DNA from 2 places in the Chromobacterium sp. CV08 genome. Region 2 is predicted to be linked to the other one. Evidence: riboswitches for the same ligand, from Rfam matches in the RefSeq annotation. Region 2 holds a riboswitch; the other holds the start of a gene.
The links. Region 2 has a riboswitch for glycine ahead of WNM05_RS13420 (trimeric intracellular cation channel family protein). Riboswitches for the same ligand answer to the same signal wherever they lie in the genome.
Positions count from the first base shown of each region.

Region 1 (11,412 bases), 1.3 Mb from region 2:
GTCTATCCGGGAACCTGTCGCGACGGCTGTCCGGACGGTCGCGAAGGCCGGGCCTGGCGCCTGCGGGTCGACGAGGGGGAGAGCGTGCTGCGCGACCGGTTGCAGGGCGAGTACGGCCAGAACCTCGCGCGCGACATCGGCGATTTCGTGTTGCTGCGCGCCGACGGCTTCTGGGCCTATCAGCTGGCGGTGGTGGTCGACGACGCCGAGCAGGGCGTCACCGACATCGTCCGCGGCGCCGACCTCCTGGTGTCGACGCCGCGCCAGCTCGCCGTCTACGGCGCGCTGGGCCGGGAGGCGCCAGGCTATTGCCATCTGCCGGTATTGACCAATGCCGCCGGCGAAAAACTGTCCAAGCAGACGCTGGCGCCGGCGATAGGCGTCGACGACGCCGCGCGGCGCCTGCGCGGCGCGCTGGCCCGGCTGGGACATGCGCCGCCGGCCGAGTGCGGCGATCTGGCCGAGCTGTGGCGCTGGGCCATCGCCAACTGGTCGCTGTCCCGGGTGCCGCGCGGCCCGCTGCTGGCGGAACTCGATTGATTCCATTTGCAACATTAATGTCATAAGTGGCTGGCGCCGAACGATTTTCTTTAAAAAAAATCGTCGATGCGACATGTTTTTACGTCAAAACTGTGTTTTAATGCGCCCTTTTTTTCGTGCGGCGCAGGCGCCGCGCGCCGTCGGCATGTTCCGGGCCGAGCCGGCCAGGCCGGTTTCGCCTATCGTGAAGCCAGCGGCGCGAGTCGACTGAACGCATTTCCTTGCCATTTCCCCCGCGCCCGGCCCTTGGCCGCCGGGCGCGCGATGCTTTGGTTCGAGACGGAGAATCAGGTTTGAGCGAAAACCGTTCCACCCACAATAAAGGCTCGCTCGGAGTCTGGATGTGCACCGCCCTGGTAGTGGGCAATATGATAGGTTCCGGCGTCTTCCTGCTGCCGGCATCGCTGGCGCCGTTCGGCGGCGTGTCCATGCTGGGCTGGCTGCTGACGTCCGGCGGCGCGATCTGTCTGGCGCTGGTGTTCGCCCGTCTGTCGGCGATACTGCCGCGCGAAGGCGGCCCTTACGCCTATATCCACGCCGGCTTCGGCGATTTCGCCGGTTTCTGGATCGCCTGGGGCTACTGGATCGCGCTGTGGGCAGGCAACGCCGCGCTGGCGGTGGCGGCCACCAGCTATATGCAGGTGTTTTTCCCGGTGCTGGGTCATAACGAGCCGCTTGCCGGCGCCGTCGCCATTGGCCTGATCTGGATCGTCACCTGGATCAACAGCCGCGGCGCGCGCAGCTCCGGCGTGGTGGCGGTGGTGACCACGCTGCTGAAGCTGCTGCCGCTGGCGGCGGTCACCTTCATCGGCTTCTTCCATTTCCAGCCGGAAAACCTGGCGTTCAACCCGCACAACAAGCCGCTGCTGTCCTCGTTGTCGGCGACGATGGCGCTGACGCTGTGGGCCTTCCTGGGGCTGGAGTCGGCCTCGGTGCCGGCCGGCGACGTGGTGGAGCCGGAGAAGACCATCCCGCGCGCCACCGTGATCGGCACGCTGCTGGCCACCGTGCTCTACATCCTGTCCACGGTGTCGCTGATGGGACTGATGCCGGCCGACGTGCTGGCCGCCTCGCAGGCGCCGTTCGCCGACGCTGCGCGGCTGATGTGGGGGGACTGGGGCTATTGGGCGGTCGGTTTCGGCGCGGTGGTGTCCTGCTTCGGCGCGCTGAACGGCTGGAGCCTGATGCAGGCGCATGTGCCGGCTGCGGCGGCCAAGGACGGCCTGTTCCCACGCCGCTTCGGCCAGCGCAACGCGGCCGGCGTGCCCATCTTCGGCCTGCTGCTGTCCAGCGGCCTGGTCACCGTGCTGATGGCGATGAAGTACGCCGGCGGCGACAGCGGCGTCAAGATCTTCGAATTCATCATCCTGCTGGCCACCGCCACCACCTTGCTGCCGTACGCTTTCTGCTCGATGGCGCTGATCGCCATCATGCTGATGCGCGGCAAGGCGTTTGCGCCCAAGGACTATGTCGCGCCCGGTTTCTTCGCCGGCATCGGCTTCGTCTACTCGCTGTGGGCGTTGTACGGCTCCGGCGCCGACATCGTGATGTGGGGCATGCTGCTCTTGCTGTTGGGCCTGCCCATCTATGTCTGGCAGCTGAAGGAAAGGCACGCGGCGGAATAGGCGCGCGGGCATGGAAACGGGAAGCGCGGCTCAGGCCGCGCTTTTTCGTTTTCGAATGCTTTCGAATGAAAATCTTGCGCGTATTTTTTCCATGAAAAACATTTATTCGGGTCGTTTTAAGTAGAAATAATAAGGGCTTGCCAAGCTCGCGCCACTGCCACCATAATCGCCGGGTCATACAGGAGAGAGCGGCTTTCTGGCCGCCGCCGAAGGCGCAAGCGCACCCGCAATCGCTCAGGCAAAAGGACTGTATCATCGGGCCGGCGGCAGCCGGTTCGCGCAATCTGGAGAGCGGTGCCCGCGCGGCGCCCACCGAAGGGGCTAACGGCTTGAGCGGCCGGAAAATCTCAGGTGCAGGGACAGAGGGGTGTGGTTGTGAGGCTATCCACACTTTTCTCGAAGGACGCGCGCCATGACGGCTCCGAAACGTACTCCGCTGTTTGAAGCCCACCTCGCCGCCGGCGCCAAGATGGTCGATTTCGCCGGTTGGGAAATGCCCATCCACTACGGTTCCCAGCTGAAGGAACACGAAATCGTCCGCAGCGACGCCGGCATGTTCGACGTCTCGCACATGACGGTGATAGACATCACCGGTTCCGACGCCAAATCCTGGCTGCAAAAACTGATCGCCAACGACGTGGCCAAGCTCGGCTTCGAGGGCAAGGCGCTGTATTCCGGCATGCTCACCGCCGAGGGCACCGTCGTCGACGACCTCATCGTCTATCTCACTTCCTACGGCTACCGCATGGTGGTCAACGCCGGCACCACCGAAAAAGACCTGGCCTGGATGGAAACCCAGAAGGCCGGTTTCGACGTGGCGCTGAAGGTGCGCCGCGACCTGGCGATGCTGGCGGTGCAAGGCCCGCAAGCCATAGACAAGGTCTGCGCCGTCAAGCCGGAGCTGGCCGACGCCATCCGCGCGCTGAAAGTGTTCCAGGGTCTGCCGCAGGACGAATGGTTCTATGCCCGCACCGGCTATACCGGCGAGGACGGCCTGGAGATCATGGTTCCGGCCGACCAGGCGATTGCCTTCTTCAATCAATTGCAAGCCGCCGGCGTCGCGCCGATAGGCCTGGGCGCGCGCGACACGCTGCGTCTGGAAGCCGGCATGAATCTGTACGGACACGACATGGACGAGACCGTGTCGCCGCTGGAGGCCGGCATGGGCTGGACCATCGCCTGGGAGCCGGCCGAGCGCAAGTTCAACGGCCGCGAGGCGCTGGAAGCGCAGAAGGCCGCCGGCGTGAAGATGAAGCAGGTCGGCCTGGTGCTGGAAGGCCGCGGCGTGCTGCGCGAAGGCCTGAAGGTGGTGGTGGACGGCGTCGGCGAGGGCGTGATCACCAGCGGCACCTTCTCGCCGACGCTGAAGCATTCCATCGCAATCGCCCGCGTGCCGGCCGCCACCGGCGCCTCCGCCCGGGTGGACCTGCGCGGCACGCTGACCGATGTCCGCGTGGTCAAGCTGCCCTTCGTCCGCAACGGCAAGAAAGTATTCGAATAAACCGGACGGCGAGACGAGCCGCCTTTACCCGAACACCGTTATCAAGGAGAAACCGAGATGAGCAACATCCCCGCCGAACTGAAATACGTCGACAGCCACGAGTGGCTGCGCCTGGAAGCTGACGGTTCCGTCACCGTCGGCATCACCGAGCACGCGCAGCAACTGCTGGGCGACATCGTCTTCGTCGAGCTGCCGAAGGTCGGCGCGAAGCTGGCCAAGGATGAGCAGGCCGGCGTGGTGGAGTCGGTAAAGGCCGCTTCCGACGTCTACTGTCCGATCGCCGGCGAAGTGTTGGCCGTCAACGAGGAACTGGAAGGCGAGCCGGAGCTGGCCAATAGCGACCCGTACGGCGACGGCTGGTTCTTCAAGATCAAGCCGGCCAACGCCGCTGATCTGGACGGCCTGATGGACGCCGCCGCCTACGCCAAGGAAATCGGCGCCTGATAGCCTGACCGCCCCGCCGTCGCAAGACGCCGGGGCGTTGTTTTTCCCGGCGTGGCCTCGTCTAGGCCGCCGCAACGAAGGAAGTCCCAAGCATGTCGCTCTCCGAACTCTTCAACCGCCACGAATTCATCGCCCGCCACATCGGTCCGTCCGACGCCGAGCGCGCCGAGATGCTGGCCGCCGTCGGCGCGCCGTCCATCGACGCCTTGATCGACCAGACGCTGCCGGCCGACATCCGCCTGAACCGCCGCCTGGATCTGCCGTCGCCGCAGCCGGAAGCCGAGGCGCTGGCCGCGCTGAAAGCTGTAGCCAGCAAGAACGTGGTCAACAAGTCCTTCATCGGCCTCGGCTACTACCCGGTGCTGACGCCCACCGTCATCCTGCGCAATGTGCTGGAAAATCCGGGCTGGTATACCGCCTACACCCCGTACCAGGCCGAGATCGCCCAGGGCCGTCTGGAAGCGCTGCTGAACTTCCAGCAGATGGTGATCGACCTGACCGGCCTGGAAATGGCCAACGCGTCCTTGCTGGACGAGGCGACCGCCGCCGCCGAGGCGATGGCGATGGCGGGGCGCGTGTCCAAGTCCAAGTCCACCCGCTTCTTCGTCGACAGCCGCGTGCTGCCGCAGACGCTGGACGTGATGAAGACCCGCGCCAAGTACTTCGGCTTCGAACTGGTGCAGGGCCACCCGGAAGAGGCCGGCAACGGCGACTATTTCGGCGCGCTGTTCCAGTATCCGGGCGAGGCCGGCGACCTGATCGACCTGACCCCGTACATCGCCGCGATCAAGGCCAAGGGCGGCGTCGTCGCCGTCGCCGCCGACGTGATGGCGCTGGTGGCCTTGAAGTCGCCGGCCGAAATGGGCGCCGACATCGCCCTGGGCAACACCCAGCGCTTCGGCGTGCCGATGGGCTTCGGCGGCCCGCACGCGGCTTACTTCGCGTTCAAGGACGAGATGAAGCGCTCGGCGCCGGGCCGCATCATAGGCGTGTCCATCGACGCCAAGGGCAAGACCGCGCTGCGCATGGCGCTGCAGACCCGCGAGCAGCACATCCGCCGCGAGAAGGCCAACTCCAACATCTGCACCAGCCAGGTGCTGTTGGCCAATATCGCCGGCCTGTACGCCGTCTACCACGGCGCGGAGGGCGTCAAGCGCATCGCCGCGCGCATCCACCGCCTGGCCGCCATCTTCGCCCATGCTGTGAAGGAGGCCGGCGGCAAGCTGGTGTTCGACCGCTTCTTCGACACCGTGCAGGTGGACGCGCCCAAGGCCGACGCCATCTACGCCGCCGCGCTGGCCGCCGGCTACAATCTGCGCCGCGTCGGCAAGACCGTGCTGGGCGTGGCCTTCCACGAGGCCGCCACCGAGGCGGATCTGGCCAAGCTGATCGAACTGTTCACCGGCAAGTCGGCCGATCTGGCCGCGCTGGACGCCGCCGCCCAGGACGCGATCCCCGCCGCGCTGAAGCGCGAGTCGGCCATCCTGACCCATCCGGTGTTCAACACCCACCATAGCGAGCACGAGATGCTGCGCTATATGAAGAAGCTGGAAAACCGCGACCTGGCGATGAACCACTCGATGATCTCGCTGGGCAGCTGCACGATGAAGCTGAACGCCACCAGCGAGATGATCCCGATCACCTGGCCGGAATTCGCCAATATGCACCCGTTCGCGCCGCGCGAGCAGACCGTCGGCTACCTGCAGCTGATCGAGGGCCTGCAGACGCAGTTGAAGGCGATCACCGGTTTCGACGCGATCTCGATGCAGCCGAACTCCGGCGCCCAGGGCGAATACGCCGGCCTCTTGGCCATCAGCCGTTACCACGAGTCGCGCGGCGAAGGCCACCGCGACATCTGCCTGATCCCGCAATCGGCGCACGGCACCAATCCGGCCACCGCGCAGATGATGAATATGCAGGTGGTGGTGGTGAAGTGCGACGAGGCCGGCAACGTCGACGTGGCGGACCTGAAGGCCAAGGCCGAGCAGCACGCCGCCAATCTGGCGGCGCTGATGATCACCTATCCGTCCACCCACGGCGTGTTCGAGCAGGGCATCAAAGAGATCTGCGAGATCGTCCACGCCCACGGCGGCCAGGTCTATATGGACGGCGCCAACCTGAACGCCCAGGTGGGCCTGACCCGCCCGGCCGACATCGGCGCCGACGTGTCGCACATGAATCTGCACAAGACCTTCTGCATCCCGCACGGTGGCGGCGGGCCGGGCATGGGCCCTATCGGCCTGAAGGCGCACCTGGCGCCGTTCATCGCCAACCACGTGGTGGCGCCGGTGCCGGGCGCGGTGGAAGGCCAGACCGCGGTGTCGGCGGCGCCGTTCGGCTCCGCCTCCATCCTGCCCATCTCCTATATGTACATCGCGATGATGGGCGCGGAAGGCATGAAGCAGGCCACCGAGAACGCGCTGCTGTCGGCCAACTACCTGGCCACCCGTCTGGCCGAGCATTTCCCGGTGCTGTACACCGGCGCCAATGGCCGCGTCGCGCACGAGTGCATCATCGACCTGCGTCCGTTGAAGGCCGCCTCCGGCGTGACCGAGGTGGACGTGGCCAAGCGCCTGATGGACTACGGCTTCCACGCGCCGACGATGAGCTTCCCGGTGCCGGGTACGCTGATGATAGAACCGACCGAGTCCGAGCCCAAGGCCGAGCTCGACCGCTTCATCGCCGCGATGGCGTCCATCCGCGCCGAGATCGCCCAGGTGCAGGACGGCGCGTGGCCGGCGGACAACAACCCGCTCTGCAACGCGCCGCACAGCAAGGCCGACATCGCCGGCGACTGGAACCGTCCGTACAGTCGCGAGCAGGGCTTGTTCCCGCTGCCCTACGTGTTGGAGAACAAGTTCTGGCCTAGCGTGAACCGCATCGACGACGTCTACGGCGACCGCAACGTGGTGTGCAGCTGCCCTAGCGTGGCCGAATACGAATAAGAGCAGCCGCGCCGTCCCGCGCCCCGCAAGGCATGCCGCCTGCGGGGCGCTTTCTTTCTGCGCGCGGGACCGCTCTCCGGAAGAAGGGTCGGCCGCCGGCAGCGAGGCTTTATTCCCAAAATGGATAGGTATTAATACTTAGTTTTTCGGATTGGTAAGTACTAATACTTAGTCGTTTTCTGGCATTTCCCACCCCGTCATGCGGCGTCCGTGCAAATTTGGTCTTCATAAAAATATCAACATTGTCACAATGTCCTATGCTGACTACTACTTATGTAAGTGGTGGTACTTAGTCGACCTGACATCATCTGTCGGCGGGTACTGGTTTTGGCAGGCAGGCAAAGCAGGGGCAAGCGAGATGGGTGCTGCGGATTTTGACGGATACTACCGCAATAACGGTTCTTTCTATGGAGACAAGCCGTCTCCGTTCCTGGTGCATTATCTGGAGAAGTATGGCGTGAAGGGCGCCGGACCCGGTCTGGATCTCGGCTGTGGACAGGGGCGCAACGCGCTGTACCTGGCATCGTGCGGTTTTTCGATGTGCGGCGTCGACGAGTCGTCGGAGGCGGTGGAGCGGCTGAGCGCCCAGGCCGGCGAGCGCCGGCTCGACGTCAGCGCCAAGGTGGTCGATCTGGCCAATCTGGAAATCGAGCCGCGGCGCTATCAGGTCATCGTCGCCAACACCTCGCTCGACCATCTGGACGAGGCTTCCGGTCAGCGGCTGGCGCAGGCGATGATGGACGGGCTGGTGCCGGGCGGCTATCTGTTCGTCTCGGTGTTCATGGTCAACGATCCCGGTTGCGTCGTCGACGGGGGGCAGGCCAGCGAGACCGCCGCCTACGTCCGCCATTACTACCGGCCCGACGAATTGCGCCAGCAGTTCTCGTCGCTGGCGCTGCTGGCCTACCAGGAAGAGTACGCGCTGGATGTCGGACACGGCCTGCCGCACTATCACGGCATCGCCAGGCTGTTCGGCCGCAACGACCAGCTGCGGGCCGCCTGAGACCGGCCGGCACAGGACAAGGCGGGGCGCGGGGCGCTCCGCTTTTTTATTGCCGAAAGCGATAGCCGGCGCTTTAAACGGTCTAAACGGTTCGTAAACGAACCATCTGGATGGGCTACCACCGTGACGCGCACGCGTCGAAATCCACAGCCGCAAGCGATTTGCTTGCTACAATGGCCGCTGCCGCCGCAAGGCGGCGATTGGCATTTTTTGATGGATAAATAAAAGGTTAGCGGCAAGCATGCCGAACAATGAAGCGATCTCCTGGCAGGGGGACAAACTGGATATGCTGGAGGCCCTCAGCTTGCCGGTATGGGTGTTCGATATCGATCACAAGCGTGTGTTCTGGGCCAATGGCGCCGCGCTGCAGTTGTGGGGGGCCGACAGTCTGGCCGAGTTGCGCACCCGCGACATGGCCGCCGACATGTCGGTGTCGGTGGCGCAGCGGCTCGGACAGTATCAGCAGGATTTCGAACGCGACAACGCCGTGTTCACCGAAAGCTGGACGCTGTATCCGAACGGTCTGCCGCAACTGCTGAAAGTGGCGTTCCGCGGCATACGCGCCGAAGGCCGGATGATGATGTTCTGCGAGGCGCAGAACACGCTGAGCGCCGATCCTGCCACGCTGCGCAGCGCCGAGGCGCTGATGCACACCTCGACGCTGATCACGCTGTACGACGGAGCCGGACGGGCGCTGTACCGCAATCCGTCGGCGCGGGCCAAGGTGGCGCACGCCGCCGAGGACTGGCGCGGCCGTTTTCTTCACGACGCGGACTGGCAGGCGTTGAAGCAGGGCGTGGCCGCCGCCGGAGAGGCGCGCCGGCTGGCCCAGGTGCAGACCCGGCTGGGCACGCGCTGGCACGAGATCGCCGCGCGCGCCTGCCGCGACGCGGTATCGGGCCAGGACGCGCTGCTGGTCAGCGAGGTCGACATCACCGACCTCAAGCATGCCGAGGCGCGCGCCAGCTTCCTGGCCAACCACGACGTGCTGACCGGGCTGCCCAACCGCAACGGCATCCGCAGCGAATGCCTGCCTTATCTGCAGCAGGCCCGGCGCAACGGCCGCGAAGTGGCGCTGATGTTCATCGACCTGGATCGTTTCAAGAACGTCAACGATTCGCTGGGCCACGCCAGTGGCGACGAATTGCTGATCAGGATGAGCGGCCGGCTGACGCAGCTGCTCGGTCACGACGACAAGGTGGCGCGCCTGGGCGGCGATGAATTCCTGGTGATGCTGGCGGCGCCGCAGGCCGAGGCCCGGGCCCAGGAGCTGGGGCGTCGCATCCTGCAGAGCCTGGGCATGCCGGTGCGGCTGGGCGGCATGGATGTCAGCGTGTCGGCGTCGATAGGCGTCAGCCTGTGCGGCGACGGCGCGCTCGATATCGAGCAAATGATGCGGCACGCCGATCTGGCGATGTATGCCGCGAAGGACGCCGGACGCAACAATCTGGTGTTCTTCACGCCGGCGCTGGAGGCGCGCAGCCAGGCGCAGCTGGCGCTGGAGCACGACATCCGCCGCGGCCTGGAGCGGGGGGAGTTCGTCGCCCATTTCCAGCCGCGGGTCAATGTCGTCAGCGGCCAGGTCGTCGGGGCGGAGGCATTGGCGCGCTGGCAGCATCCGCAGCGCGGCCTCTTGATGCCGGATACCTTCGTATCCCTGTGCGAGGACTGCGGCATGATTCTGGAGCTGGGCCGGCAGATTCTGCTGCAGGCCGCGCGGCAGCAGCGATCATGGCGCGAACGCGGCCTGGATCTGACGGTGTCGGTCAACCTGTCGGCCTGCCAGTTCGTCGATCCGTCGCTGCCGGCGCTGGTGGCTCAGGTCATCGCCGACAGCGGCTGCCAGCCGGAAAGGCTGGAATTGGAAATCACCGAATCGGTGCTGCTGGGCCACGACGAGCAGACCATGCGCACGCTGCAGGCGCTGCGCGACCAGGGCGTGCGCATCGCCGTCGACGATTTCGGCACCGGTTATTCCAATCTGGCCTATCTGCAGCGCTACCCGCTGACCTCGCTGAAGATAGATCGATCCTTCATCGCCGATCTCGACGAAAAACCGGCGATCACCGAGCTGATCACCACGCTGTGCCGGATGATGGGCCTGAACATGGTGGCGGAGGGCGTGGAGACGCCGCGGCAACTGCAATGGCTGGCCGCGCGCGGCTGCCAGGAGTACCAGGGTTTCCTGTGCAGCCCGGCGCTGCCGGCGGCGGCGTTTACGCAATTATTGCTGTGAGGGCGAGGCCGGGCGGCGGCCGCTGCCTGAACAGGCTCTTATATCAATATGTGGATTAAATCGTGGTCTTTATCCCGCTGTTGGCTTAACCTAGGGCGGTTAATGCGCACGGCATCACCGCCGCGCGCCGCAAGGAGAAAACCATGAAGATTCCGCGCCTCGCCTTGCTGGCGGCCTTGCTGCCGCTAGCCGCCGTCGCCAGGCCGCTGACCGTCTGCACCGACGCCAATCCGGAAGGCTTCGACGTGGTGCAGTACAACTCGCTGGTCACCACCAATGCCTCGGCCGACGTGCTGATGAACCGGCTGGTCGAGTACGACGCCGCCAGCGGCAAGCTGCGGCCCAGCCTGGCGCGCAGCTGGGACGTCGGCGCCGACGGCTTGAGCTATACCTTCCATCTGCGCGCCGACGCCGCTTTCCACACGACCGATTATTTCAAGCCGACGCGCAAGTTGAACGCCGACGACGTGGTGTTCAGCTTCGAGCGCATGCTCAATCCGGAACATCCCTGGTACAAGACGGCGCCCTCCGGCTATCCGCATGCGCAGGCGATGCAGTTTCCGAAGCTGATCAAGGCGGTGCGCAAGCTGGACGCGCAGACGGTGCGCTTCGAGCTCAATTATCCGGAAGCGACCTTCCTGTCCAGCCTGACGATGGGCTTCGCCTCGATCTATTCCGCCGAATACGCGGCGCAGCTGCTGGCGGCGGGCAGGACGGCCGAACTGAACAGCAAGCCGATAGGCACCGGCCCCTTCGTGTTCAAGAGTTTCGCCAAGGACGCGCTGGTGCGCTACCTGCCCAATCCCTCTTATTTCGGCGGCAAGCCCAAGGTGTCCGGACTGATCTACGCGATCACGCCGGATTCCAGCGTCAGGTTGCAGAAGCTGCGCGCCGGCGAATGCCAGATCGCGCTGTCGCCGAAGCCGCAGGACGTCGAGGCCGCCAAGTCCGACGCCCGGCTGCAGTTGTTGAGCACGCCGGCCTTTATGACCGCCTTTGTCGCCTTCAACAGCCAGAAGAAGCCGTTGGACAATCCGCTGGTGCGGCAGGCGATCAATCTCGCCTTCGACAAGAGCCATTATCTGAAAGTGGTGTTCGACAACACCGCGACGCCGGCC
Region 1 is NZ_CP150453.1:1,509,936-1,521,347, forward strand. Features, by position in the region: gene gluQRS (tRNA glutamyl-Q(34) synthetase GluQRS) at 1-540, shown strand, start outside; gene WNM05_RS07235 (amino acid permease) at 882-2,165, shown strand; glycine riboswitch at 2,335-2,425, shown strand; glycine riboswitch at 2,440-2,538, shown strand; gene gcvT (glycine cleavage system aminomethyltransferase GcvT) at 2,578-3,666, shown strand; gene gcvH (glycine cleavage system protein GcvH) at 3,724-4,110, shown strand; gene gcvP (aminomethyl-transferring glycine dehydrogenase) at 4,203-7,055, shown strand; gene WNM05_RS07255 (class I SAM-dependent methyltransferase) at 7,414-8,058, shown strand; gene WNM05_RS07260 (putative bifunctional diguanylate cyclase/phosphodiesterase) at 8,300-10,294, shown strand; gene WNM05_RS07265 (ABC transporter substrate-binding protein) at 10,438-11,412, shown strand, end outside.
Region 1: linked by a shared signal. The riboswitch ahead of gcvT (glycine cleavage system aminomethyltransferase GcvT) and the one ahead of WNM05_RS13420 (trimeric intracellular cation channel family protein) in region 2 are both predicted to bind glycine.

Region 2 (11,412 bases):
ATTCACATTGCGCTTGCCCGTTCAAGCTGATTCTGACTATAAACCCTCATCCATGCAAAGATATTCGTTTTTGCGACGCAGCAAGCACATCGCCGCCGGCACGAGGTACAATACCGCATTTGTCTAAAATTATTAACATATTGATGGAGCAGCAAGAATGGACGTCGGCGCACGGTTGAGAATGGTCAGGACACGCTTCGGCCTGTCGCAGCGGGAGCTCGCCAAACGGGCCGGCGTCACCAACGGCACCATCTCGCTGATCGAGCAGAACCGGGTCAGCCCGTCGGTCAGCTCGCTGAAGAAGGTGCTGGAAGGCCTGCCGATCACGCTGGCGGAGTTCTTCACCTTCGACGCCGCGCCGGAACAGCCGCGCGTGTTCTACCAGGCCGACGAGCTGCCCAATCTCGGCAACGAGGACATCAAGCTGATGCTGGTCGGCACCGCCCACGACAAACGCGACATCGCCATCCTGCGCGAGCACTACCAGCCGGGCGCCGACACCGGGCCCGACATGCTGGTGCACGACGGCCAGGAAGGCGGCGTCATCATACGCGGCAGCATAGAAGTGACGGTGGGCAACGACAGCCGGGTGCTGGGTCCGGGCGATGCCTATTACTTCGACAGCAAGCTGCCTCACCGCTTCCGCAATGTCGGCGACGATATCTGCGAGGTGGTCAGCGCCAGCTCGCCGCCCACTTTCTGACAGGGGGGAAACATCTTGAAGCTGGCCTACACCATTATCTATGTGCCGGACGTCCCGGCTTCGCTGCGCTTCTTCGAGGCCGCCTTCGGCTTCCAGCGGAAATTCCTGCACGAATCCGAAACCTACGGCGAACTGGACACCGGCGAAACCACGCTGTCCTTCGCCCAGCACGAACTGGCCGCCGGCAGCCTGCCCGACGGCCATGTCCGCGCCGACCAGTCCGCCAGGCCGCTGGGCATGGAGATAGGCCTCGTCACCGACGATGTGGAAGCCGCCCACGCGAAGGCGCTGGCGCACGGCGCGGCCGAGCTGTCGGCGCCGAAGCGAAAACCCTGGGGGCAGACCGTGTCCTATGTGCGCGCGCCCGACGGCGCGCTGATCGAACTTTGCAGTCCCATACCCGCTTGAAAGCCTGATTCCGCCAAACAACACCATATGACGAGGAGAGCCGCATGTCCCGCAGTCACGCCGAATGGAAACAATTTGCCGCAGAACTGAAGATTGAAGGCCGCGCCTTCATCGACGGCGCCTACCGCGCCGCCGCCGACGGCCGACGCTTCGATTGCGTCAACCCGGCCGACGGCGCCAAGCTGGCCGACATCGCCCATTGCGGCGAGGCCGAAGTGGAAGCGGCGGTCAAGGCTGCCCGGCGCGCCTTCGACTCCGGCGCCTGGTCCGGCCTGGCGCCGCGCCAGCGCGCCGACATCCTGAAACGCTTCGCCGCGCTGATCCGCGAGCACGGCGACGAACTGGCCTTGCTGGAAACGCTGGACGCCGGCAAGCCCATCGGCGACACCACCTCGGTCGACGTGCCGGCCGCCGCCTATTGCGTGGACTGGTACGCCGAGGCGATAGACAAGGTCGGCGGCGAAGTGGTGCCGGTCGATCCGAAGCTGGTCGGCCTGGTCACGCGCGAGCCGGTCGGCGTCGTCGCGGCCGTGGTGCCGTGGAACTTCCCGATACTGATGGCCAGCTGGAAATTCGGCCCGGCGCTGGCCGCCGGCAACGCCGTCATCGTCAAGCCGTCCGAGAAATCGCCGCTGACCGCCATCCGCGTCGCCGCGCTGGCCAAAGAGGCCGGCATCCCCGACGGCATCTTCCAGGTGCTGCCCGGCGCCGGCGACGTCGGGCGCCTGCTGGCGCTGCACATCGACGTCGACTGCGTCGCCTTCACCGGCTCCACCGCCGTCGGCAAGCTGATCGCCGGCTACGCCGCCCAGTCCAATCTGAAGCGGGCCTGGCTGGAGCTCGGCGGCAAGTCGCCCAACATCATCCTGCCGGACTGCCCGGACCTGGCCCGCGCCGCGCGCGCCGCAGCCAGCGGCATCTTCTACAATATGGGCGAGGTCTGCACCGCCGGTTCCCGCGTGCTGGTGCACAAGGACATCAAGGAGCGCTTCATCGAGGAGTTCAAGAAGGCCGCCTCCGGCTTCTTCCCCGGCGACCCGCTCGATCCGGCCACCGGCATGGGCGCCATCGTCGACGAAATCCAGTACCGCAAGGTGCTGAACTACATCGACAAGGGCCTGAGCGAGGGCGCCACGCTGCTGTTTGGCGGCAAGGCCGCGCATACCGACAAGGGCCTGTTCATCGAGCCGACCGCCTTCGATTGCCCCAGCGACGATCTGACCATCTGCCGCGAGGAGATCTTCGGCCCGGTGCTGTCGGTGATCACCTTCAGCGAGCTGGACGACGCCATCCGCATCGCCAACGACACCGCCTACGGCCTGGCGGCAGCCGTGTGGACCTCCAACGTCAGCACCGCCCACCAGGTATCGCGCCGCCTGCGCGCCGGCACCGTGTGGGTCAACTGCTACGACGAGGGCGGCGACATGAACTTCCCCTTCGGCGGCTACAAGCAGTCAGGCAACGGCCGCGACAAGTCGCTGCACGCGCTGGACAAGTACAGCGAGCTGAAGAGCACGCTGATCAAGCTGTAATCGTCCACGCCGGCCAGGCCCGTCCGGGCCGGCGTCTTCCCGCCTCCCGCTCCCGGCATCCGCCCGCCCCCCCCAAACCCCGCCGTCGCGTCGCTGCCTCCCCCGGGGCGAATGGCTCGTCCACAAGCGGGGTAGCAGCCGCCGACAGCGCAGCTATGATTGAAATCAAAGACTTCCGGGGTGGCGCGCCAGCATGCAGCAAATCTACAGACTCACCGTTGTCGGCTTCTTATGGCCAAGCCCCTTCGTCCACGCAGCAGAAAACCATCGCGCCTGCCCTTACGGACCACTGAAAGTGGGCTTTTACGAATATGGCCTGGCCTATCGAGGGTGACAGACGAAATGCGGCGACACATCCGGCTCTTGCTTGCCCTGCTTCTCTCCTCGGCCTGCCAGGCCGCGCCCGGCCCTGCCTGTCCGCAGGGGGCGCTCAAGATCGGCTTCTACAAGATAGGAGCCGCCTATCGAGACAAGCATGGCTATGACGTGGATCTGGTCCGCGAGCTGGCGCAACGGCTGCGCTGTCCGATCGCCAGCGAAACGGAGCTGCCGCGCCTGCGGACGCTGAAGATGCTGGAAACCGGACAACTGGATATCGGCACCTCCACCATCCCTACGCCCGAGCGGCTGGCCTATGCCTGGATTTATCCCTACAACCACAGCAAGAACATGGTGTTGCTGCATCCGAGCGTCAAGGCCCGCTCGCTGGCGGAACTGCTGCAGGACCCGAAACTGCGCTGGGGCGCCGTCCGCGGCTATCACCATGGACCGGAACAGGACAAGCTGCTGGCCGAGCTCGCCGCGCGGCGCCAATTGCTGATGGCCGAGGACGAGGACGATCTGTACAAGATGCTGGCCAACGGCATCGTCACCGCCGCCTTCGCCCAGCCGTTCAGCTATGGCCGCTGGCTGCGGGACCCGCTGATGGCCCGGCAGGTCGTCATTCTGGATCTGTATCCGCAGACCGACAGGGTCGCCAGCGGCCTGGTGCTGAGCAAGGCGCGCTTCAGCCAGGGCGCGGCCGAGCGCTGGCATCGAGAACTGGTGAAAATGTATAAGGACGGCACCCTATACGACATTCTGCGCCGCCATTTGAACGATGGCGCCGCCAAGCAGATGCTGCAGGTACCGATAGAATGACGCCGGCACAGCCGGTACCGCGGGAGAAAACGATGAGATGGCTGGCAATCTGCGCCTTGCTGTTGTTCCTGCCCCTGGCCCGGGCCGCGCCGAACCCGGCCTGCCCAAACAGTCCGCTGGTGGTCGCCTATTACGACTTCGGCGTCGCCTACCACCAGGGCAAGGGCTATGACCCCGACATCATCCGCGAGCTCGCGCGGCGGCTGGGCTGCCCGATACAAAGCGAGGCCGACTTCCCGAGGCCCCGGGTATTGAAGCTGCTGGAAATCGGCCAGGCAGACATCGGCGCGTCCACCACCATCACGCCGGAGCGCCAGCGCTATCTGTGGCTGCTGCCCTACCACCACAGCAAGAACCTGGTGCTGCTGCACCGCGGCGTGCAGGCGAACACGCTGCAGGACTTGCTGAAGCTGCCGCAGTTGCGCTGGGGCGTGATCCGCGGCTATCGCCACAGTCCGGCCGAGGACAAGCTGCTGGACGAGCTGACCCAGCAGCGGAAGATCGTGGTCGCGTCCAACGAGGACGATCTGTACCACATGGTGTGCACCGGGGTGGTCACGGCGGTATTCGGCCATCCGATCAGCTTCGACCCGTGGCTGCAAAGCCACCAGGCGAGCCAGCAAGTGACGGTGCGGGACTTCTTCCCGGACAGCGAGATCATCGCCGCCGGCATCGCGCTGAGCAAAGCCCGCTTCAGCCAGGAAAGCGCCGCGCTGTGGAACGCCGAGCTGCAGCGGATGTACCGCGACGGCAGCCTGCGCGCGATCATGCGCCGCTACCTTAGCGAGCCCAGCGTCGAACAATCGTTGAAACAGCCGCTGGATTGAACGACAAAGGCCCGGCGATGCCGGGCCTTCTTGCGGATTACAGCGCCAGCTTGGCGATGGCCTCCTTGGCCAGGTGGATGGACGTGGCGCGCTTGTCCGGGCCCATGCCTATGGCCTCGGCGCGGATGATCTCCACATCGGTCACGCCGAGGAAGCCCAGCACCTTGACCAGGAAGTCCTCCTGGAAATCCATCAGGCTGCCCTGCTCGGTGCTGTGCACGCCGCCTCGGCCGGACACCACCACCACCTTCTTGTTCGGCACCAGGCCCACCGGGCCGTTCTCGGTGTACTTGAACGTGCGCCCGGCGGCGGCCACGCGGTCTATCCAGCTCTTCAACTGCGTCGGGATGGAGAAGTTGTACATCGGCGCGCCGATCACCAGCACGTCGGCCGCGAAGAATTCCGCTATCAGCTGGTCGCTCAGCGCCGCCTCGCTGCGCTGCGTCGGGGTCCAGTCGGACTCCGGCGAGAAACGGGCGCCGACGATCTCGCCGGACAGGTGGGCGATCGGGTTGGCGGCCAGATCGCGGTAAACGGTTTCCACATTGGCGTGGCGCTGGCGCAGCGTATCGGCGACGACGGCGGACAGTTCGCGGGTGACGGAGTTGTCGGCCAGGATGCTGGAGTCCAGATGCAGCAGTTTCATATCAGTTCCTTCCATTGTTCGGCTGTGATGGAGCAATGATAGGCATGCGCGACAATCCGGACTAGACTGCTAAAATTGGAAACATTGTTCCATCAGCGAGACAATCATGCAGGACCTGAACGATCTGTTGTACTTCGCCAAGGTCGTCGAACACGGCGGCTTCATGGCCGCCGGCCGGGTGCTCGGCATCCCGAAGTCGCGGCTGTCCCGGCGCGTGGCCGAACTGGAGGCCCGCCTGGGGGTGCGCCTGCTGCAACGGACCACGCGCCGGCTGGCGCTGACCGAGATCGGCGGCCAGTACTACCGGCACTGCCAGGCGATGCTGGCCGAAGCCGACGCCGCCGACGAGGCCATTCTGCAAAGTAGCGCAGAACCGCGCGGACTGATACGGGTCAGCTGCCCGGAACTGTTGTCCAAGACCATGCTCAGCGCGCTGCTGCCGCGCTTCCTGGCCCGGCACCCCCAGGTGCGCGTCGCGCTGGACTCCACCAACCGCCGGGTGGACCTGATAGAGGAAGGCGTCGACGTCGCGCTCAGGGTCCGCAACGTGATAGAGGACAGCGCCAGCCTGGTGGTGCGCCGGCTCGGCAAAAGCCGGGTGATCCTGGTGGCCAGCCCGGCCTTTCTGGACAGCCGCGGCGAGCCGCAGACCCCGGAGAGGCTGGCGGCGCTGCCTGCGCTGACGATGAGTCGGCCCGACGGCCGCGGCCAGTGGCTGCTGCTGGACAACGTCGGCCAGAGCTACACCATCCACCTGGACGCCCCGCGCCTGATGACCGACGACATGATCGTGCTGCTGGAGGCGGCGATCGCCGGCGTCGGCATCGCCGCGCTGCCCGCCAACGTCTGCCACCAGGCCCTGGCCGACGGCCGCCTGCGCCGCATCCTGCCCGAGTACGACTTCCCCTGGGGCATACTGCACGCCGCCTTTCCGACCCGGCGCGGCCTGTCTCCGGCGGTGCGCGCCTTCCTGGACTTCGTCGCCGAGGAGTTGATCAGCGAGGAAATGGCCGGCGACTGGCAGCGCGCCGACATCCGCCCGGCATGACATCGGCCTTCCCCCGCCGACAGGCCTGAGCCGGCGTGGAGATGGTCAAGGAACTGCAAACGGCCGCCGCGACTCGAAGCCCGGCAGGCGCCGGGACCGGTTGATGGCTTCGCGCCACACATCGTCGCCGGACCGTCGGCATTTATTGCGTTGCAGCAAATAACGAGTACAGTGACGGCCATGGCCTGTCGTCGGCCGCGGCCCGTTCACGGTCCCTTTTCGGCGGCGTTCGTTTTCCGAGGGTCGTCAACAGGCTGCACGCGTCTTTTCCTACCGTTCAAGAACAAGGGGTTGCAATGTGGTCGACTGCTGCGGTTCAAGGCGGGAAGTTCCCGTTCCCTCAAGCGCTGTTTGATTACTGGCTGGACGCCTGCCAGCGCGGCATCCTGTACTGGGACACGCAGTACCGTCGCGGCGCCACCTATCTGGAGCACTGCGAAAGCGGCAAGCCGCCGGTGCTGGTCTTCGAGTACCGGATCATCGTCGACGGCCGCGAGCTGCCGGATCCGGCCAACTACGCGCTGGCCGCGATCAAGCCTCCCGCCGGCTGCCCGGCCACCGATCCGGCCAAACGCCCCTTCGTCGTCATCGATCCGCGCGCCGGCCACGGCCCCGGCATCGGCGGCTTCAAGATGGACAGCGAGATCGGCGTCGCGCTGCAGCAGGGCCATCCCTGCTATTTCGTGATGTTCTTCCCGCAACCGGTCGACGGCCAGACCATAGAAAGCGTGACCAAGGCCGAAGGGCACTTCCTCGCGCGCGTCAACGAGCTGCATCCGGACAGCGACGGCAAGCCCTTCGTGATCGGCAACTGCCAGGGCGGCTGGGCGCTGGCGATGCTGGCGGCGGTGGCGCCGGATCTGGTCGGCCCGATACTGCTGGCCGGATCGCCGCTGTCGTACTGGGCCGGCGTGCGCGGCAAGAATCCGATGCGCTACGCCGGCGGCCTCGCCGGCGGCACCTGGACCGCCTCGCTGGCCGGCGACCTGGGCAACGGCCATTTCGACGGCGCCCATCTGGTCGAGAATTTCGAGAAGCTGGACCCGGCGAACACGCTGTGGAAGAAGTCCTACAATCTGTACGCCAAGATCGACACCGAGCCGCAGCGCTACCTGGATTTCGAGCGCTGGTGGGGCGGCCACTACCTGCTGAACAAGGTGGAAATGGAGTGGATCACCCAGAAGCTGTTCGTCGGCAACGAGCTGGTGCACGGCAGGATAGCCAGCCACGACGGCAAGGTCCGGGTGGACATGCGCAACATCCGCTCCCCCATCATCGTGTTCGCCTCCTGGGGCGACAACATCACGCCGCCGCAGCAGGCGCTTAACTGGATCGCCGATCTGTACGACAGCGTCGACGACATCCGCGACAACGAGCAGACCATCGTCTACTGTCTGCACAACAAGGTCGGCCACCTCGGCATCTTCGTATCTGCCGGCGTCGCCAACAAGGAACACAGCGAATTCGCCAGCGCGCTGGACCTGATAGACGTGCTGGCGCCGGGCCTGTACGAGGCCGTCATCGACGACATCGCCCCGGACGCGCCGGGCCTGGAATACATCGAGGGGCGCTACATCATCCGTTTCGAGGCGCGCGACGTGCAGGACATCCTGGCGCTGGACGACGGCCGCGACGACGAACGCGCCTTCGAAGTCGTCAAGCGGGTGTCCGAGATCAACCAGGGCGTGTACGACCGTTACCTGTCTCCGGCGGTGCGCGCGCTCAGCAACGAGACCAGCGCCCGCCTGCTGCGCGAGCTGCATCCGGCCCGGCTGGAGCGGACGCTGATCTCGCCGAAGAACCCGTGGCTGTGGTGGCTGCCGGACCTGGCCGCCAAGGTGCGCGAACAACGCCGGCCGGTGGCAGAAGACAATCCGCTGTGGCGCTGGCAGCAGCAGCTGTCCGACTTCGTCGTCCGATCGCTGGACCACTACCGCGATCTGCGCGACGCCGCCCAGGAGCAACTGTTCCGCGCCGTCTACGAATCGCCGCAGCTGGCGACCCTGGTCGGCGTCACGCCCGCCAGCGAGCCGCGCAGCCGGGCGCTGGCCTGGGAAAGCCGCGAGCTGGCCCGGCTGAAGCGCGAGGCCCTGGACCCGGGTTTCGAGCAGGGCACGCTGGCCGACGGTTTCGTGCGGCTGCTGCTCTATGTCAGCAACGGCAGCGGCGTCGTCGACGAACGGCCGTTCAACGCGATCCGCCGCGTGATGCGCGACGTCCGCCACGAGTATCCGCTGACGCTGATGCAATTGAAGGACATCGTGCGGCGCCAGGTGGCGCTGGTGCGGCTGGACGCGCCGCGCGCGCTGCGCGGCCTCGCCCTGCTGCTGCCCGACGCACACCGCCGCCATCAGGCCTGGCTGCTGGCCCGCGACCTGCTGGCGCTGCGCGGCGCCATCGAGCCCGTCCATCAGGCGCGACTGGACGAAGTCGCCGCGGCGCTGGCGTTGCAGGTCCCCCCGCAGACGGCCGCCGCCGAAGCGACGCCGGCCGCCTCGGGCAAGCCGCCGGCCAGGGCCGCCAAGCCGGCCGCCGCCGCAGCCAAACCTGCGGGCGGGCGCAAGACCGCGCCCAAGACGGGCGCGGCCAAGACGACCACAGCCAAGACCGCCGCATCCGGCAAGGCGCCGACGGCAACCGTCGGACCCGCGGCCAAGGCCGTCAAGCCGGCAATCGGGCGCAAGGAGGCGGGGAAGACTGCCGGCGGCGCCGAGCCGAAAACGGCGGCGCCCCGGAAGGGGCCGGCCAAGGCCAATGGCCGCACGCCCGGCGGCGCGGCCCAGCCCGTCTCCGGCGAGCCCGACAAGCACTGAGAGCCTGTTTACGATCTTTTGCGGCATCGGCCATCTCTGTCGGGGCAGAAACGGCCCCGAAGGGCCGCCGGGCCGGGGCGCATCGTCGCGCCGGCCCGGCATTGACGACTTCAATAGCGAAAGCTAATATAGCCGGCTAACTGCGGGAGAGAGGGGCATGGCCCCCGCCGAAGACGCAAGCTCCCATAATCGCTCAGGCAAGCCGTACCGCAGTGTTTCATTGAATCAAGCCGATTGGAGAGAGGCTGCCCCGAGCAGCCCACCGAAGGGGCAAGTGGCCGCCGGCCATGCAACTCTCAGGTAAAAGGACAAGGGGAGAGGCTGTTCCGTAGCCCGGAATCCACCCAGGAGTCTGCCTTGTCCCGCGCACCCGCCCCGCGGCGCGCCCGGCTTTTGCCCGCGCCCTGCCCTCACCCGATGTCCCGCTCCGCCAAGCCGGCGGCGCCGGCAACCGCCATCCGCAAGGACGCCACGCCATGCTGACCCTGATCTATCTGATCGCCATCACCGCCGAAGCGATGACCGGCGCGCTGGCGGCCGGCCGCCGCCACATGGACATCTTCGGCGTCACCGTCATCGCCTTCCTGACCGCGCTGGGCGGCGGCACCGTGCGCGACATCGTGCTGGGCCGCTACCCGATAGGCTGGACCCAGCACCCGGAATATGTGCTGCTGGTGGTGGCCGGCGGCATCGCCGCCGTGCTGATCTCGCGCTATATGCGCCATCTGAACCGGCTGTTCCTGATCCTGGACGCGCTCGGCCTGGTCGCGTTCACCATCATAGGCTGCGATGTCGCGCTCGGCATGCACTACCACCCGGTCATCGTCGTGATGGCCGGCATGATCACCGGCATCGCCGGCGGCATCCTGCGCGACGTGCTGTGCAACCGCGTGCCCATCGTGTTCCGGCGCGAACTGTACGCCAGCGTGTCCTTGCTGGTGGCCGGGCTGTATCTGGGCCTGAACTGGCTGGGCGCCCAGCACGAATGGAACGTCGTCGCCAGCTTCGCCTTCGGCCTGGCCTTGCGGATGACCGCGCTGTGGCGCGAATGGCGGCTGCCGGTGTTCGCCTACCGCCACGACAGCCACTGAGCCCGTCTTGCCGACGCGCGCACGGCGCTGCGGGCGCCGTTCGGCCAGCCGCTGTTCCGGCATCTCGGCCGCTGACTCCCACCGTCCCGTGACACCCCACCGACACAAATAATGCTAATATCATACAAAAGAAAGCGATAACAATCCGCCCGCATGGCGGCCCATCCCAAAACAGGAGTCGCCATGAACAAGCCGCTGGTCGCCCCCGTCCCCTCGTCCGCCGCCCGCCCGGCCTCGCCGCGCCGCACCCTGATCGCCATCGCGCTGGGCAACTGGCTGGAATTGTACGACTTCACCGTGTTCAGCTTCTTCGCCGTATTGATAGGCAAGCTGTACTTTCCGTCCGACAGCGAATACGGCTCGCTGCTGATGGCGCTGGCCACTTTCGGCATCGGTTTCGTGATGCGCCCGCTGGGCGGCCTGGCGATAGGCCGCATCGCCGATCGCTCTGGACGCAAGCCGGCGCTGACGCTGACCATCTGGCTGATGGCCGCCGGCACCGCCTTGATCGGCTTGGCCCCCACCCATGCCGACATCGGCACGGCGGCGCCGCTGCTGATCGTCGCAGGGCGCCTGCTGCAGGGCTTCGCCGCCGGCGGCGAAATCGGCGCGTCGACCAGCTATCTGATGGAGTTCGGTCCGGCCAAGCGCCGCGGCTTCATGGTCAGCTGGCAGACCGCCACCCAAGGCGCCGCGGTGCTGGTCGGCGCCGCCAGCGGCGCCTTGCTGACCGCGCTGCTGCCCGTCGACGCGCTGGAAAGCTGGGGCTGGCGGTTGCCCTTCCTGTTCGGCCTGCTGATCGGTCCGCTCGGGCTGTACATCCGCGGCCAGCTTGGCGAGACCCACCATCCGGAAACGCGGCGGCCTGTCGGCCTGCTGCGGCTGGCCGGTGAACACCGGCGCACGCTGCTGCTGGGCAGCATGCTGGTGATGGGCATGTCCGCCAATACCTATGTGGTGGCCAACTACATGCCGTCCTATCTGAACAAGGTGCTGCACCTGCCGGCATCCTCCGCCCTGCTCAGCGGCTGCGCCGCCGGCCTGATGATGATGCTGGCGTCGCCGCCCGCCGGCTGGCTGGCCGACCGCCTGAACCGCCGCAAACCGCTGCTGCTGGCCGTCAACTCGCTGTTGATGCTGCTGACGCTGCCCTGTTTCGCCCTGCTTCTGGGCGAACCGAGCCTGGGCAACGCCCTGGTGCTGG
Region 2 is NZ_CP150453.1:2,855,645-2,867,056, forward strand. Features, by position in the region: gene WNM05_RS13380 (cupin domain-containing protein) at 158-703, shown strand; gene WNM05_RS13385 (VOC family protein) at 719-1,111, shown strand; gene WNM05_RS13390 (aldehyde dehydrogenase) at 1,156-2,643, shown strand; gene WNM05_RS13395 (substrate-binding periplasmic protein) at 2,986-3,783, shown strand; gene WNM05_RS13400 (substrate-binding periplasmic protein) at 3,816-4,610, shown strand; gene WNM05_RS13405 (FMN-dependent NADH-azoreductase) at 4,648-5,256, opposite strand; gene WNM05_RS13410 (LysR substrate-binding domain-containing protein) at 5,363-6,304, shown strand; gene WNM05_RS13415 (DUF3141 domain-containing protein) at 6,601-9,117, shown strand; glycine riboswitch at 9,251-9,337, shown strand; glycine riboswitch at 9,342-9,439, shown strand; gene WNM05_RS13420 (trimeric intracellular cation channel family protein) at 9,594-10,208, shown strand; gene WNM05_RS13425 (MFS transporter) at 10,392-11,412, shown strand, end outside.